3 regions of the Streptomyces sp. NPDC060064 genome follow, and region 2 is predicted to be linked to each of the others. Evidence: riboswitches for the same ligand, from Rfam matches in the RefSeq annotation. Region 2 holds a riboswitch; each other region holds the start of a gene.
The links. A riboswitch is a leader RNA that binds a small molecule or an ion and turns the genes downstream of it on or off. The one in region 2 is predicted to bind thiamine pyrophosphate.
Positions count from the first base shown of each region.

Region 1: another riboswitch for thiamine pyrophosphate. It lies ahead of ACFWDI_RS19175 (thiamine ABC transporter substrate binding subunit); the one in region 2 lies ahead of thiC (phosphomethylpyrimidine synthase ThiC).
Region 3: another riboswitch for thiamine pyrophosphate. It lies ahead of thiO (glycine oxidase ThiO); the one in region 2 lies ahead of thiC (phosphomethylpyrimidine synthase ThiC).

Region 1 covers NZ_JBHWWF010000015.1:42,235-46,446, reverse strand. Annotated here, with positions in the region: gene ACFWDI_RS19185 (DUF6233 domain-containing protein) at 1-63, opposite strand, end outside; gene rlmN (23S rRNA (adenine(2503)-C(2))-methyltransferase RlmN) at 326-1,432, shown strand; TPP riboswitch at 1,463-1,590, shown strand; gene ACFWDI_RS19175 (thiamine ABC transporter substrate binding subunit) at 1,674-2,771, shown strand; gene ACFWDI_RS19170 (ABC transporter permease) at 2,747-4,212, shown strand, end outside.
Region 2 covers NZ_JBHWWF010000011.1:36,054-40,265, reverse strand. Annotated here, with positions in the region: gene thiC (phosphomethylpyrimidine synthase ThiC) at 1-1,467, opposite strand, end outside; TPP riboswitch at 1,460-1,604, opposite strand; gene ACFWDI_RS15245 (YibE/F family protein) at 1,676-3,019, shown strand; gene ACFWDI_RS15240 (SsgA family sporulation/cell division regulator) at 3,043-3,477, opposite strand; gene ACFWDI_RS15235 (DUF5326 family protein) at 3,816-4,028, opposite strand; gene ACFWDI_RS15230 (cupin domain-containing protein) at 4,156-4,212, opposite strand, start outside.
Region 3 covers NZ_JBHWWF010000066.1:14,352-18,563, reverse strand. Annotated here, with positions in the region: gene pknB (Stk1 family PASTA domain-containing Ser/Thr kinase) at 1-754, opposite strand, end outside; gene ACFWDI_RS39045 (thiazole synthase) at 990-1,784, opposite strand; gene thiS (sulfur carrier protein ThiS) at 1,791-2,015, opposite strand; gene thiO (glycine oxidase ThiO) at 2,012-3,169, opposite strand; TPP riboswitch at 3,167-3,279, opposite strand; gene ACFWDI_RS39030 (hypothetical protein) at 3,331-3,672, shown strand; gene ACFWDI_RS39025 (NAD(P)/FAD-dependent oxidoreductase) at 3,701-4,212, shown strand, end outside.

The DNA.
Region 1 (4,212 bases), on a different contig from region 2:
CTGCCATACGAGCCACTGGCGGACGCTGCGCAGGCGCTCCAGGCGAGGCACTTCTTCGGACACGTGTTCGAGTCTAGGCCCCCGGGGAGCTCGATTCGGCAGAGAGGCCGCAGCGGGGGAGAGGTTCGCCATGCCCTCGCCGGCGACCCCAGCGGTATCGCTCGCGCTCCCCATTAACGTGCTGGCCAGCCAGAACGCGCTCCGGGCTGGGCCGTCTGTGGGCCGTCCGAGGGTGCCCGGCAGTGACCGACAACGACCGTCAATGCCCACCCCGGGCGTCAACGGCCGCAGGTCACGAGATTCCGTCTGCGACACTGGATGAACCATGCCCAAGCCCGGAGAACTCACTTTCGTCGCGCCCCGCGGAGCCAAGAAGCCCCCGCGGCATCTCGCCGACCTCACGCCCGCCGAGCGCAAGGACGCCGTCGCCGCGATCGGCGAGAAGCCGTTCCGCGCCAAGCAGCTCTCGCAGCACTACTTCGCGCGGTACGCCCACGACCCGGCCCAGTGGACCGACATCCCCGCCGCCGCGCGCGAGAAGCTCGCCTCGGAGCTGCTGCCCGACCTGATGTCCGTCGTACGGCATATCTCGTGCGACGACGACACCACCCGCAAGACCCTGTGGCGGCTGCACGACGGCACGCTCGTCGAGTCCGTGCTGATGCGCTACCCGGACCGGGTGACGATGTGCATCTCGTCGCAGGCCGGCTGCGGGATGAACTGCCCCTTCTGCGCGACCGGTCAGGCCGGTCTCGACCGGAATCTGTCGACCGCCGAGATCGTGCACCAGATCGTCGACGGCATGCGCGCCCTGCGCGACGGCGAGGTGCCGGGCGGACCGGCGCGGCTGTCCAACATCGTCTTCATGGGGATGGGGGAGCCGCTCGCCAACTACAAGCGGGTCGTCGGCTCCATCCGCCGGCTCACCGACCCCGAGCCGGACGGCCTCGGTCTTTCGCAGCGCGGGATCACCGTCTCCACCGTCGGCCTGGTGCCCGCGATGCATCGCTTCGCCGACGAGGGCTTCAAGTGCCGTCTCGCCGTCTCGCTGCACGCGCCGGACGACGAGCTGCGCGACACCCTGGTCCCGGTCAATACGCGCTGGAAGGTCCGGGAGGTGCTGGACGCCGCCTGGGAGTACGCCGAGAAGTCGGGCCGCCGGATCTCCATCGAGTACGCGCTCATCCGCGATATCAACGACCAGGCGTGGCGGGGCGACCTGCTGGGCCGACTGCTCAAGGGCAAGCGGGTCCATGTCAATCTGATCCCGCTCAACCCGACACCGGGATCGAAGTGGACGGCTTCGCGGCCCGAGGACGAGAAGGCCTTTGTGGAGGCCATCGCGGCGCACGGGGTGCCGGTCACCGTCCGGGACACCCGTGGCCAGGAGATCGACGGAGCGTGCGGACAGCTGGCCGCTTCGGAGCGTTAGCGCCCGTGTAACCTGGCTTGAAACATCTACATATTCCGACAGGGGAGCGCCACAGCGCTGAGAGTGCGACGCGGGCTTGGTAAATCAAGCCCAGTGGTCGCAGACCCTCTGAACCTTGCCCAGGTCATTCTGGGTAGGAAGTTCGGACATTACTCACAAGCTGTTGCGCCCTGCCCGGATTCCTTTCGAGGGAGCCGGGCAGGGCCGCGTCTCTTCCTGGTCAACTCCAGGAGGAATTTCAGTGAGCACCACCAAGAAGATCACGGTCACCGCGCTGGCCGCGGCGCTCGGTGTCACCACGCTCGCGGCCTGCGGCGGCGAGTCGAAGGACTCGTCGGCCTCGGACGGCGGCTCGAAGCCGAAGACCGTGACGCTCGTCAGCCACGACTCGTTCGTCGCCTCCGCCTCCGTGCTGAAGGAGTTCACCAAGGAGACCGGCTACACGGTCAAGGTGCTCAAGAGCGGCGACGCGGGCGCGGCCCTCAACAAGGAGATCCTCACCAAGGGCTCCCCGCAGGGCGACGTCTTCTTCGGCGTCGACAACACCCTGCTCTCGCGTGCTCTCGACAACGGCCTGTTCACGCCGTACGAGGCAAAGGGCCTGAGCCAGGTGAACGACGAGGCGCAGCTGGACAAGGACAAGCACCGGGTCACGCCCGTCGACACCGGCGACATCTGCGTCAACTATGACAAGAAGTACTTCGCCGACAAGAAGCTGGCGCCGCCGCAGTCCTTCGACGACCTGGCCAAGCCCGCGTACAAGAACCTCCTGGTGACGGAGAACGTCGCGACTTCCTCGCCCGGCCTCGGCTTCCTCCTCGGCTCGGTCGGCAAGTACGGCGAGGACGGCTGGCAGGACTACTGGAAGAAGCTGAAGGAGAACGGCGTCAAGGTCGTCGACGGCTGGGAGCAGGCGTACAACGAGGAGTTCTCCGGCTCCGCGGGCGGTAAGAAGGCCAAGGCCGACCGGCCGCTCGTGGTCTCGTACGCCTCCAGTCCGCCGGCCGAGGTGCTCTTCTCCAAGCCGCAGCCGACCGAGGCGCCCACCGGGGTCGCGACCGGAACCTGCTTCCGCCAGACCGAGTTCGCGGGCCTGCTCAAGGGCGCGAAGAACGAGGCGGGCGGCAAGGCCCTGCTGGACTTCCTGGTCTCCAAGAAGTTCCAGGAGGACATGCCGCTGAACATGTTCGTCAACCCGGTGATCAAGGACGCGAAGCTGCCCGAGGTGTTCACCAAGTTCGGCGCGGTGGCCGTCAAGCCCCAGACCGTCGCTCCCGACACGATTGCCAAGAACCGTGAGCAGTGGGTCCAGTCATGGTCCTCGCTCGTACTGAAGTAACGAAGTCCGTCCGCGGGAGTGCGGCGCGGCTCGGGCTGATGGCCGGGCCCGCCGTGTTCTTCGCGGTCTTCTTCGCCTATCCGGTCGTCGCGATCGTCGGCCGGGGCCTCGAGATCGACGGGGTCTGGCAGTTCGGGCGGATCGGTGAGGTGCTGAGCCGCCCCGACATCCTGCGGGTGCTGTGGTTCACCACGTGGCAGGCGCTCGCCTCCACAGCGCTCACACTGCTGATAGCCCTGCCCGGCGCGTATGTCTTCGCCCGTTTCGACTTTCCCGGAAAGCGACTGCTACGGGCGGTGGTCACCGTTCCGTTCGTGCTGCCGACCGTCGTCGTCGGGACGGCGTTCCTGGCGCTGCTCGGGCGCGGCGGGCTGCTCGACGAGTTGTGGAGCGTACGGCTGGACACGACGGTGTGGGCGATTCTGCTCGCGCACGTCTTCTTCAACTACGCGGTGGTCGTACGGACCGTGGGCGGTCTGTGGTCGCAGCTCGACCCGCGCCAGGAGGAGGCCGCCCGGGTACTGGGCGCCGGGCGGTTCGCGGCCTGGCGGAGGGTGACGCTGCCGGCCCTCGGTCCCGCCGTGGCCGCCGCCGCGCTGATGGTCTTCCTCTTCACCTTCACCTCCTTCGGTGTCGTACAGATCCTCGGCGGACCGACGTTCTCCACGGTCGAGGTGGAGATTTATCGACAAACTGCTCAGCTGCTGGATCTGTCCACGGCAGCCGTACTGACGCTGGTGCAGTTCGCCGCGGTGGGCGCGGTCCTCGCCGTACACGCGTGGACGGTACGGCGGCGGGAGACCGCGCTGAAACTGGTGGACCCGGCACGGACCGCGCGGCGACCACGCGGCCCCGGACAGTGGGCGCTGCTCGGCGGGGTGCTGACCACGATTCTGCTGCTGGTCCTGGCGCCGCTCGCGGTGCTGGTCGAGCGTTCCCTCGACGGGCCCGGCGGCTACGGCTTCGACTACTACCGCGCGCTGACCGCGATGGACGCGAGCGGAGGAGCCTTCCTCGTACCGCCGATCGACGCGGTGTGGAACTCCCTGCGGTACGCCCTGGTCGCGACCGCCATCGCGCTGGTCGTCGGCGGTCTCGCGGCGGCGGCGCTGACCCGGAAGGCCGGTCGGCTGCTGCGCGGCTTCGACGCGCTGCTCATGCTGCCGCTCGGCGTCTCCGCCGTGACCGTCGGCTTCGGCTTCCTCATCACCCTCGACAAGCCGCCACTTGATCTGCGGGCGTCCTGGATTCTGGTGCCGCTCGCGCAGGCCCTGGTCGGCGTCCCCTTCGTCGTACGGATGATGCTGCCGGTCCTGCGAGCGGTGGACGGGCGGCTGCGCGAGGCGGCGGCGGTGCTGGGCGCCTCGCCGCTGCGGGTGTGGCGGGAGGTCGATCTGCCGCTGGTGCGGCGGGCGCTGCTCATCGCCGCAGGATTCGCCTT
Region 2 (4,212 bases):
CGCTCCCGGGTGGCCCTTCGCGAGGTCCGCCGCATGCGCCGCGATCTTGTAGGTGATGACACCGGTCTTCACATCGTCGCGGTCCGGCAGGCCCAAGTGCTCCTTGGGCGTGACGTAGCAGAGCATCGCCGTTCCCCACCAGGCGATCATCGCGGCGCCGATACCGGAGGTGATGTGGTCGTACGCGGGCGCGACGTCCGTCGTCAGCGGGCCGAGCGTGTAGAAGGGGGCCTCCTCGCAGATCTCCTGCTGAAGGTCGATGTTCTCCTTGATCTTGTGCATCGGGACATGGCCCGGGCCCTCGATCATCGTCTGCACGTTGTGGCGCTTGGCGATGGTGTTGAGCTCGCCGAGCGTACGCAGCTCCGCGAACTGCGCCTCGTCATTGGCGTCCGCGATCGAGCCGGGGCGCAGTCCGTCGCCGAGGGAGTACGTCACGTCGTAGGAGGCGAGGATCTCGCAGAGCTCCTCGAAGTTCTCGTACAGGAACGATTCCTTGTGGTGCGCCAGACACCAGGCCGCCATGATCGAACCACCGCGGGAAACGATGCCGGTCTTGCGGCGGGCGGTGAGCGGCACATACCGCAGCAGCACGCCCGCGTGGACGGTCATGTAGTCGACGCCCTGCTCGGCCTGCTCGATGACCGTGTCCTTGTAGACCTCCCAGGTCAGCTCCTCGGCCTTGCCGTCGACCTTCTCGAGCGCCTGGTAGAGCGGCACGGTGCCGATCGGGACCGGGGAGTTGCGCAGCACCCACTCGCGGGTGGTGTGGATGTTGCGGCCGGTGGAGAGGTCCATGACCGTGTCCGCGCCCCACTTGGTGGCCCAGGTCATCTTGTCCACCTCCTCCTCGATGGAGGAGGTGACCGCGGAGTTGCCGATGTTGGCGTTGACCTTCACCAGGAATCGCTTGCCGATGATCATCGGCTCGATCTCGGGGTGGTTGACGTTGGCGGGCAGGACGGCCCGGCCCGCCGCGATCTCTTCACGGACGACCTCGGCGGAGACGTTCTCGCGGATCGCGACGTACTCCATCTCCGGGGTGATCTCACCGCGGCGGGCGTACGCGAGCTGTGTCACCGCCTGGCCGTCGCGGCCCCGGCGGGGCTGGCGCGGGCGGCCGGGGAAGACGGCGTCGAGGTTGCGCAGTCCCCCGCGCGGCGAGGTGTGCTTGATCCCGTCGTCCTCGGGGCGGACCGGGCGGCCCGCATACTCCTCGGTGTCGCCGCGGCCGATGATCCAGTTCTCCCGCAGCGGCGGCAGGCCGCGGCGGACGTCGGTCTCGACGGTGGGATCGGTGTACGGGCCGGACGTGTCGTACAGCGTCACGTCCTTGCCATTGGTGAGGTGCACTTGCCGGACCGGCACCCGGAGGTCGGGGCGCGAACCCTCGACGTACCCCTTGTGCCAGCCGGGCTTGCGCTCCGCCTGGTCGGCGGCAGGCGTGCGTGCATCCTGAACGGTCATGAGACCTACTCCCTACGCCGGCATTACCCGGTAACAGGTTCGGCGGTCGACGCAGCGGCTTCCGTACGGTTCGTCACGACTCGTACGAAGGTCAGCGCCCTCTCAGCCCGGTGCTCCGAGCTCCCGCGTGTGCAAAGGTGCCACCACGCTAGCGTCATTTCTGGCGTGCTGAACAGTGGGCCCCTCCCGTTCTTGCGATGATCGGTCGGTGACCTCCTCGCAGCAGAAGCCCGAAGCACACAGCCATGCGCACAGCCATGGGCCGGCCGCGCCCGTCTCCAAGCACCTGCGCAAGGTCATCGCCGCGGTGCTGATTCCCTTCTCCACCGCGGTTTTGGTCGGGCTGTTCGTACTCTGGCCGGGCGGTGCTCCCGACCATCAGCGCAGCGGTGTCGGCTTCGACCGGCAGACCGAGCAGGGCAAGGTGGTGACGGTCGAGGAGGTCAACTGCAAGGACGTGAATGCGGCGCAGGTGCCGCCGACCGGCGACACCTCCACGCCCGAGGGGCGCGAGGCGGTCAATTCCCAGCGGGGCAGCTGCGCGAAGGCGACGATCGAGGTCACCAGTGGTAAGGACAAAGGCCGTACCTTCACCGAGATTGTCCAGCCGGACGCTCCACGTCAGTTGAGCAAGGGCCAGGGTGTGGTGGTGGCGTACGCGCCCGATGCGCCCCGCGATCTTCAGTACTCCGTGACCGATGTGGACCGGAAGTTCCCGATGGTGCTGCTGGCCGGCATCTTCGCGCTCGTGGTGGTGCTGGTGGGACGGATGCGCGGTGTGATGGCGCTGATCGCGCTCGCCGCCTCGTTCGCCGTGCTGACCCTGTTCATCCTGCCGGCGATCCTGCAGGGCTCAAATCCTCTGATCGTCGCGGTGATCGGGGCGAGCGCCATCATGCTGATCGCTCTCTATCTGTGCCACGGACTCACCGCACGTACGTCGGTCGCGGTCCTCGGCACGCTGATCTCGCTGCTGCTGATCGGACTGCTCGGTTCGCTCTTCATCGGCTGGGCGAGCCTGACCGGCAACACCGACGACAGCACCGGCCTGATCCATGGCCTGTTTCCGAACATCGACTTGAGCGGACTGCTGCTGGCCAGCGTCATCATCGGTTCGCTCGGTGTGCTCGACGATGTGACAGTGACCCAGACCTCGGCGGTCTGGGAGCTGCACCAGGCGGATCCGGGTATGGGGGCGCGCGGTCTCTACCGGGCGGCCATCCGGATCGGCCGGGACCATATCGCGTCGGTCGTGAACACGCTCGTACTCGCTTACGCGGGCGCGGCGTTGCCGCTGCTGCTGCTCTTCTCGATCGCGCAGAGCAGTGTGGGCACGGTGGCCAACAGTGAGTTGGTGGCGGTGGAGATTGTTCGGACCCTGGTGGGGTCGATCGGTCTGGTTGCTTCGGTTCCGGTGACCACCGCGCTCGCCGCGATGGTGGTGTCCGCGGACCGGCCGAGTACGGCGGGAGCGTCAGGCGCCGTGAGCGGTCCGCCGGTGCCGCCGGTGCCGCCGGTGCGGAGCGGGAAGGGCCGCCGCCGCAAGAAGTAGCTCATCGGCGCTCCGGCCACCGCTCAACCGGCGTTCTCCTCGGCGAGGATGCGCCCGAGCGCCTCTTCCAGACTGCCCTCGAATTCGCCCAGTGTGCGCTCCTGCCCCAGCGGCACCAGCTTGTCGGTGCGGTCGAGGAAGCCCACCAGTGGCGCCGCGCTCGACCGGAACAGCGCCCGGTCGCGGCCGACCTGGAGCCTGATGCCGACGTCGGACAACCCTGCGGGCCCGGTCGGCGCAATGTGCACATCGCCGTCCCCGCTCGGCCCGTTGATGCCGTCGAGCAGCAACTCACGGCCGAATGCCCAGGTCACGGGGGCGTCTCCAGGTAGATGGAAGGTCATCCGTACCGCGTAGGGGTCCTCCGTCTCGTATCGGAGCTCCACCTGGATCCGGAAGGAGAGCTCCTCTGAGACAAGGAAACTCATGAGGACCTCGGCATGGACCGACTCACGCATCGTGTACCCCGCAGTGGCTGAAGCAGTGAATGAAACCTGCTGAAAACGGCCAGGATTGGCACCCCATGGCCCTCTTGACGCAATGGTGCTGGAAGCGCTGGAAGATCACAAGGAGTGATTTTTCAGATACTGATAGAGAAGGTTAGCGAACTTAGCAGCCCAGCCATACCGCTACGTAGCTGTTCGATCTCAGGCAGTAATCGCTCGTCCAGGCGAAGGGAGGGAAATGGCCATCGCGGCGACAGGATCCGGCCATGACCTCGATTGCGGGCCCGATGTTCACGGCGGATCTGCTGTCGCGCCGGCTCAGCAGACGCTGACCAAGGGCACCGGTCGCTCTACCAGTCGCTGCTCGAACTCGAGGACGCCATGAACTTCCGTACGACAAAGATGAGTCCGCCGACGAGAGCGACGAAGACCAGAGCCTTGAAGAGCAGCCCGATCACAAAGCCGACGACGCTGGCAATCAGCCCACCGAACACAACAAGGGCGATAACGGGCACAGCAACCCACTTCACCCACCACGGCATCCCCGCGAACATCTCTCGCACAGCCATCGTCCTTACCTCGTTTCTCTGAGTTCCTGGCTTCGATGCTAGGCGGGAGAGGGGGGCAACGGGGGCGCGCAGGCCCTTGAACTCCCCTGACCGAACCCCTAGGGACAGGACAGGGTCACGCTCAGCTCTCAGGCGGAGAGAAGACCACCATGACCCGCAGATCCTCGGTGATGTGGTG
Region 3 (4,212 bases), on a different contig from region 2:
CCACCAGCTCGTCGAGCTCGACAGCGAGCCCGGGGACGAGGGCGGAGGGCGCCGGAACGTCGTCGTTCAGATGCTGGAAGAGGACCTGGGCGGGGGTGTCACCGGAGTGCGGCTTGGCGCCGGTGAGCATCTCGTAGAGGACGACCCCGCAGGCGTACACATCGGCGCGGGTGTCGGCGGTGCCGTACTCGATCTGCTCGGGAGCGAGATAGGAGACCGTGCCGAGCACCGTGCCGGTGGTGCTGGTGACGGAGCCCACGGCCCGTACCAGACCGAAGTCGGCGACCTTGACCCGGCCGTCGTCCCCTATCAGCACGTTCTCCGGCTTCATGTCCCGGTGCACGAAACCGGCCCGGTGCGCGGCACCGAGCGCGGCCAGCACGGGCTCCAGGATGTCGAGCGCGGCCCGCGGCTGGAGCGCCCCGCGCTCGCGCAGGACGTCGCGCAGCGTGCAGCCCGCGACGTACTCCATCGCGAGATAGACATACGCACCCTCGGCGCCCTGGTCGAAGACCCCCACCACATTGGGGTGGGCGAGGTGCGCCACGGACTTGGCCTCGCGGATGAAGCGCTCCACGAAAGAGGCGTCGGCGGCGAGGGCGGGGTGCATCACCTTGAGCGCGAGCACCCGGTCGAGCCGGGTGTCGACGGCCCGGTAGACCGTGGCCATCCCGCCGACGGCGATGCGCGCGTCGACGCGGTAGCGGCCGTCGAGCACATGCCCGACGAGGGGGTCCTTGAGGGTCGTATCCACGCGGGAGAGTCTACGAGTCACCACGGACAGCCCCGACGCCCCGGGGCGGGACCGGGGCCGTACTGCAGCCGAGCTGTGACAGCGCGGGCTTCCCGGGCCTCCGCCGGACCCCGGTACGCCCTTCGGGCGTGTCCTCAATCACCGGATTCCGGCCCCTCAGGCGTTTGAGGAGCGGGGTCCGGCGGAGCCCCGGTTACGGGAAGGGGCGGGGTGGGGAAACGGCCCCGCGCAGCGGTCAGAACGCGGGTCGCTCCGGGTCGAGGGCCGCGCGGCCCTCGTGAGGGGACGACGCCTCCGCGAAGTGGCGGCGCGGGATGCGGCCCGCCCGGTGCGCGAGGCGGCCCCCCTCGACCGCATGGCGCATCGCCTCCGCCATGAGCACCGGCTCCTGCGCCCGGGTCACCGCCGAGGCCAGCATCACCGCCGCGCAGCCCAGCTCCATCGCCAGCGCCGCGTCGGAGGCCGTGCCCGCGCCCGCGTCCAGAATCACCGGCACGCGCGCGTGCTCGACGATCAGCTGGAAGTTGTGCGGATTCCGGATACCGAGGCCGGAGCCGATCGGCGAGCCCAGCGGCATGATCGCCGCGCAGCCGACATCCTCCAGCTTCCGGGCCAGCACCGGGTCGTCGTTGGTGTACGGCAGCACCGTGAAGCCGTCGTCGACCAGGATCTCGGCCGCGTCCAGCAGCTCGATCGGGTCGGGCAGCAGTGTGCGTTCGTCCGCGACGACCTCGAGCTTGATCCACTCCGTGCCGAGCGCCTCCCGGGCGAGCCGCGCGGTCAGGACGGCCTCGCCCGCCGTGAAGCAGCCCGCCGTATTGGGCAGCACACGGATGTTCAGCTTCTCCAGCACGGACAGCACGGAGCCCTGGACGGTCGGGTCGAGGCGGCGCATCGCGACGGTGGTCAGCTCCGTGCCGCTCGCGACGAGGGACCGTTCGAGTACGTCGAGGCTGGGTGCCCCGCCCGTACCCATGATCAGCCGGGAGTTGAAGGCGGTGCCGCCGATGGTGAGACGGTCGTCGGCCATGGCTGATCAGCCTCCCTGCACTGCGGTGAGGACTTCGACACGGTCGCCGTCGCCGAGCCGCGTGCCGGCCCATCGGCTGCGCGGGACGACCGTCTCGTTGACTGCGGCGGCGACTCCGGACGGGGCGGCGGTGAGGGACGTGACCAGGGCGTCCAGCGTGGTGCCTGTGGCGAGCTCGCGCGCCTCGCCGTTGACGGAGACGGTGATGGTGACGGACACGGGGACGTTCATGCGGGCTGCTCCTGAGGTACGGGGGAGAAGCGGCGAGGAGTGAAGGGGCGGGCCTCGTCCGGCAGTGCGCCGGTGATCAGCACCGTGGCCATCACATCGCCGGTGACGGGTGTGAGCAGCACCCCGTTGCGGTGGTGGCCGGTGGCCAGATGCAGGCCCGGCAGAGCGGTCGGGCCCAGCAGCGGCGCATTGTCGGGAGAGCCGGGGCGCAGCCCGGCGCGGGTCTCGGTGAGCGGCAGCTCGGTGATGCCGGGCACCAGCTCGTGCGCGTCGCGCAGCAGCTCGTACACCCCGCCCGCCGTCACCGTGGTGTCCCAGCCGAGCTCCTCGCTGGTCGCCCCGATGACCAGCTCGCCGTTCTCGCGCGGCACCAGATAGACGTCACTGCCGCGCACCACGGCCCTAACGGTCCGGGAGAGGAACGGCGCGTACGCACGCGGCACGGTCAGCCGCAGAACCTGGCCCTTCACCGGCCGTACCGGCGGCAGTACATCCTCCGGTACGCCGCCGAGCCTGCCGCTCAGACTGCCGCACGCCAGCACCACCTGGTCCGCGGAGAGCTCACGGCCGTCCGTCAGTACGGCTCCGGCCGCCCGGTCCCGTACCACCGACAGCCGCTCCGCCCAGCCGCGGTGGAAGACCACCCCGGCCCGCTCGCAGGCCGCCACCAGCGCCGCTGCCAGCCGCCGCGGATCGACCTGGTGGTCGCCGTCCACCCGAAGGCCACCGCGCACGCCGGGCGCGAGCATCGGCTCCAGGCGGCGGCATTCGCGCCCCGCCAGCCACTCCGACTCCAGGCCGGACTGACGCTGCAGGGCGTGCAGTTCACGCAGGTGCGCGCGGTCGTCGGCGTCGAGCGCGACCGCGAGCGTGCCACAGGCGCGATAGCCGACGGACTGTCCGCTCGCCTCCTCCAGCTCGGCGACGAAGGCGGGATAGCGCCGCGCGGATTCCAGATTGAGGCCGAGCAGCGTCTGCTCGCCGTAGTGCAGTTCGGTGACGGCGGCGAGCATGCCCGCCGCGACCTGCGCAGCGCCGCCGCCGGGCGCCGGATCGGCGACGGCGACCCGCAGCCCTCGCTGCGCCGCACGCCAGGCCGTGACCAGGCCGATGATTCCGCCCCCGACAACGAGGACGTCTGAGGTACGCGACATGGGCGTCCAGCCCCTCCCTTCGCCGGCATGACCCGGATCAGGTTCGTACGGTCGGAGGCCGTCCAGCCTCCCTCTCAGCCCGGTGCGTCCGGGCTCCCGCGAGTGCCTTACGGTGGCCACCCTAACCCCAGGCCCCAACTCGCAGTAAGGGAGCAGCCACTGTGGCAAGGTCGCTCGACGGACTCGTGCTCTCCCCGGTCGCAGACCAGGCTCCGGGCCAGGTGGGGACCCGGACCCGGTTCACGTACCACGAGCAGGAAGGCAGGATCTGGGCCGAGTACGAGGGCGGCGATGTGCTCCGCGGCCACCTTGTGGGCACCAGGGAGGGCGACCGGCTCGACTTCCGTTATGTACAGCTGAAGGCCGACGGCGGGACGTCCTCGGGGCACTGTCTCTCCACCGTCGTCGAGCTCGAGGACGGGCGGCTGCGGCTGGAGGAGAGCTGGGAATGGGAGTCCCAGGAGGGCAGCGGGACGAGCGTCGTCGAACAGCTACCTTCCTGACGGTCCGTCAGATGCGTAAGGTTGTCGGGTGAGCGAGCAGCAGCAGACAGCACAGACGCAGCGGCGCGTGGTCGTCGTCGGCGCGGGAATGGCCGGAGTGCAGACCGCGGTGGCACTGCGCGAGCAGGGTTTCACCGGCCCGATCACCCTGATCGGCGCCGAGCCCCATCAGCCGTACGACAGACCCCCGCTCTCCAAGGCGATCCTGCTCGGCAAGGCGGAGGGCTCGGCCTTCGACGTCGACTTCGAGGCACTCGGCATCGAGCTGCGGCTGGGCTGCGAGGTGACCGGAGTGCGCGCCGGGGCCCATGAGCTGGACACCGCGGCAGGTCCGGTCCCCTACGACGTCCTGGTCATCGCCAGCGGTGCGGAACCGATCACCCTGCCCGGCGCCGTGGGCGTACCCGGCGTCCATCTGCTGCGTACCCTCGACGACGCCGCGCGGCTGCGCCCCGTTCTCACGCAGCAGCACGACATAGTGGTCGTCGGCGCGGGCTGGATCGGCGCGGAGTTCGCGACGGCCGCCCGTGAGGCGGGCTG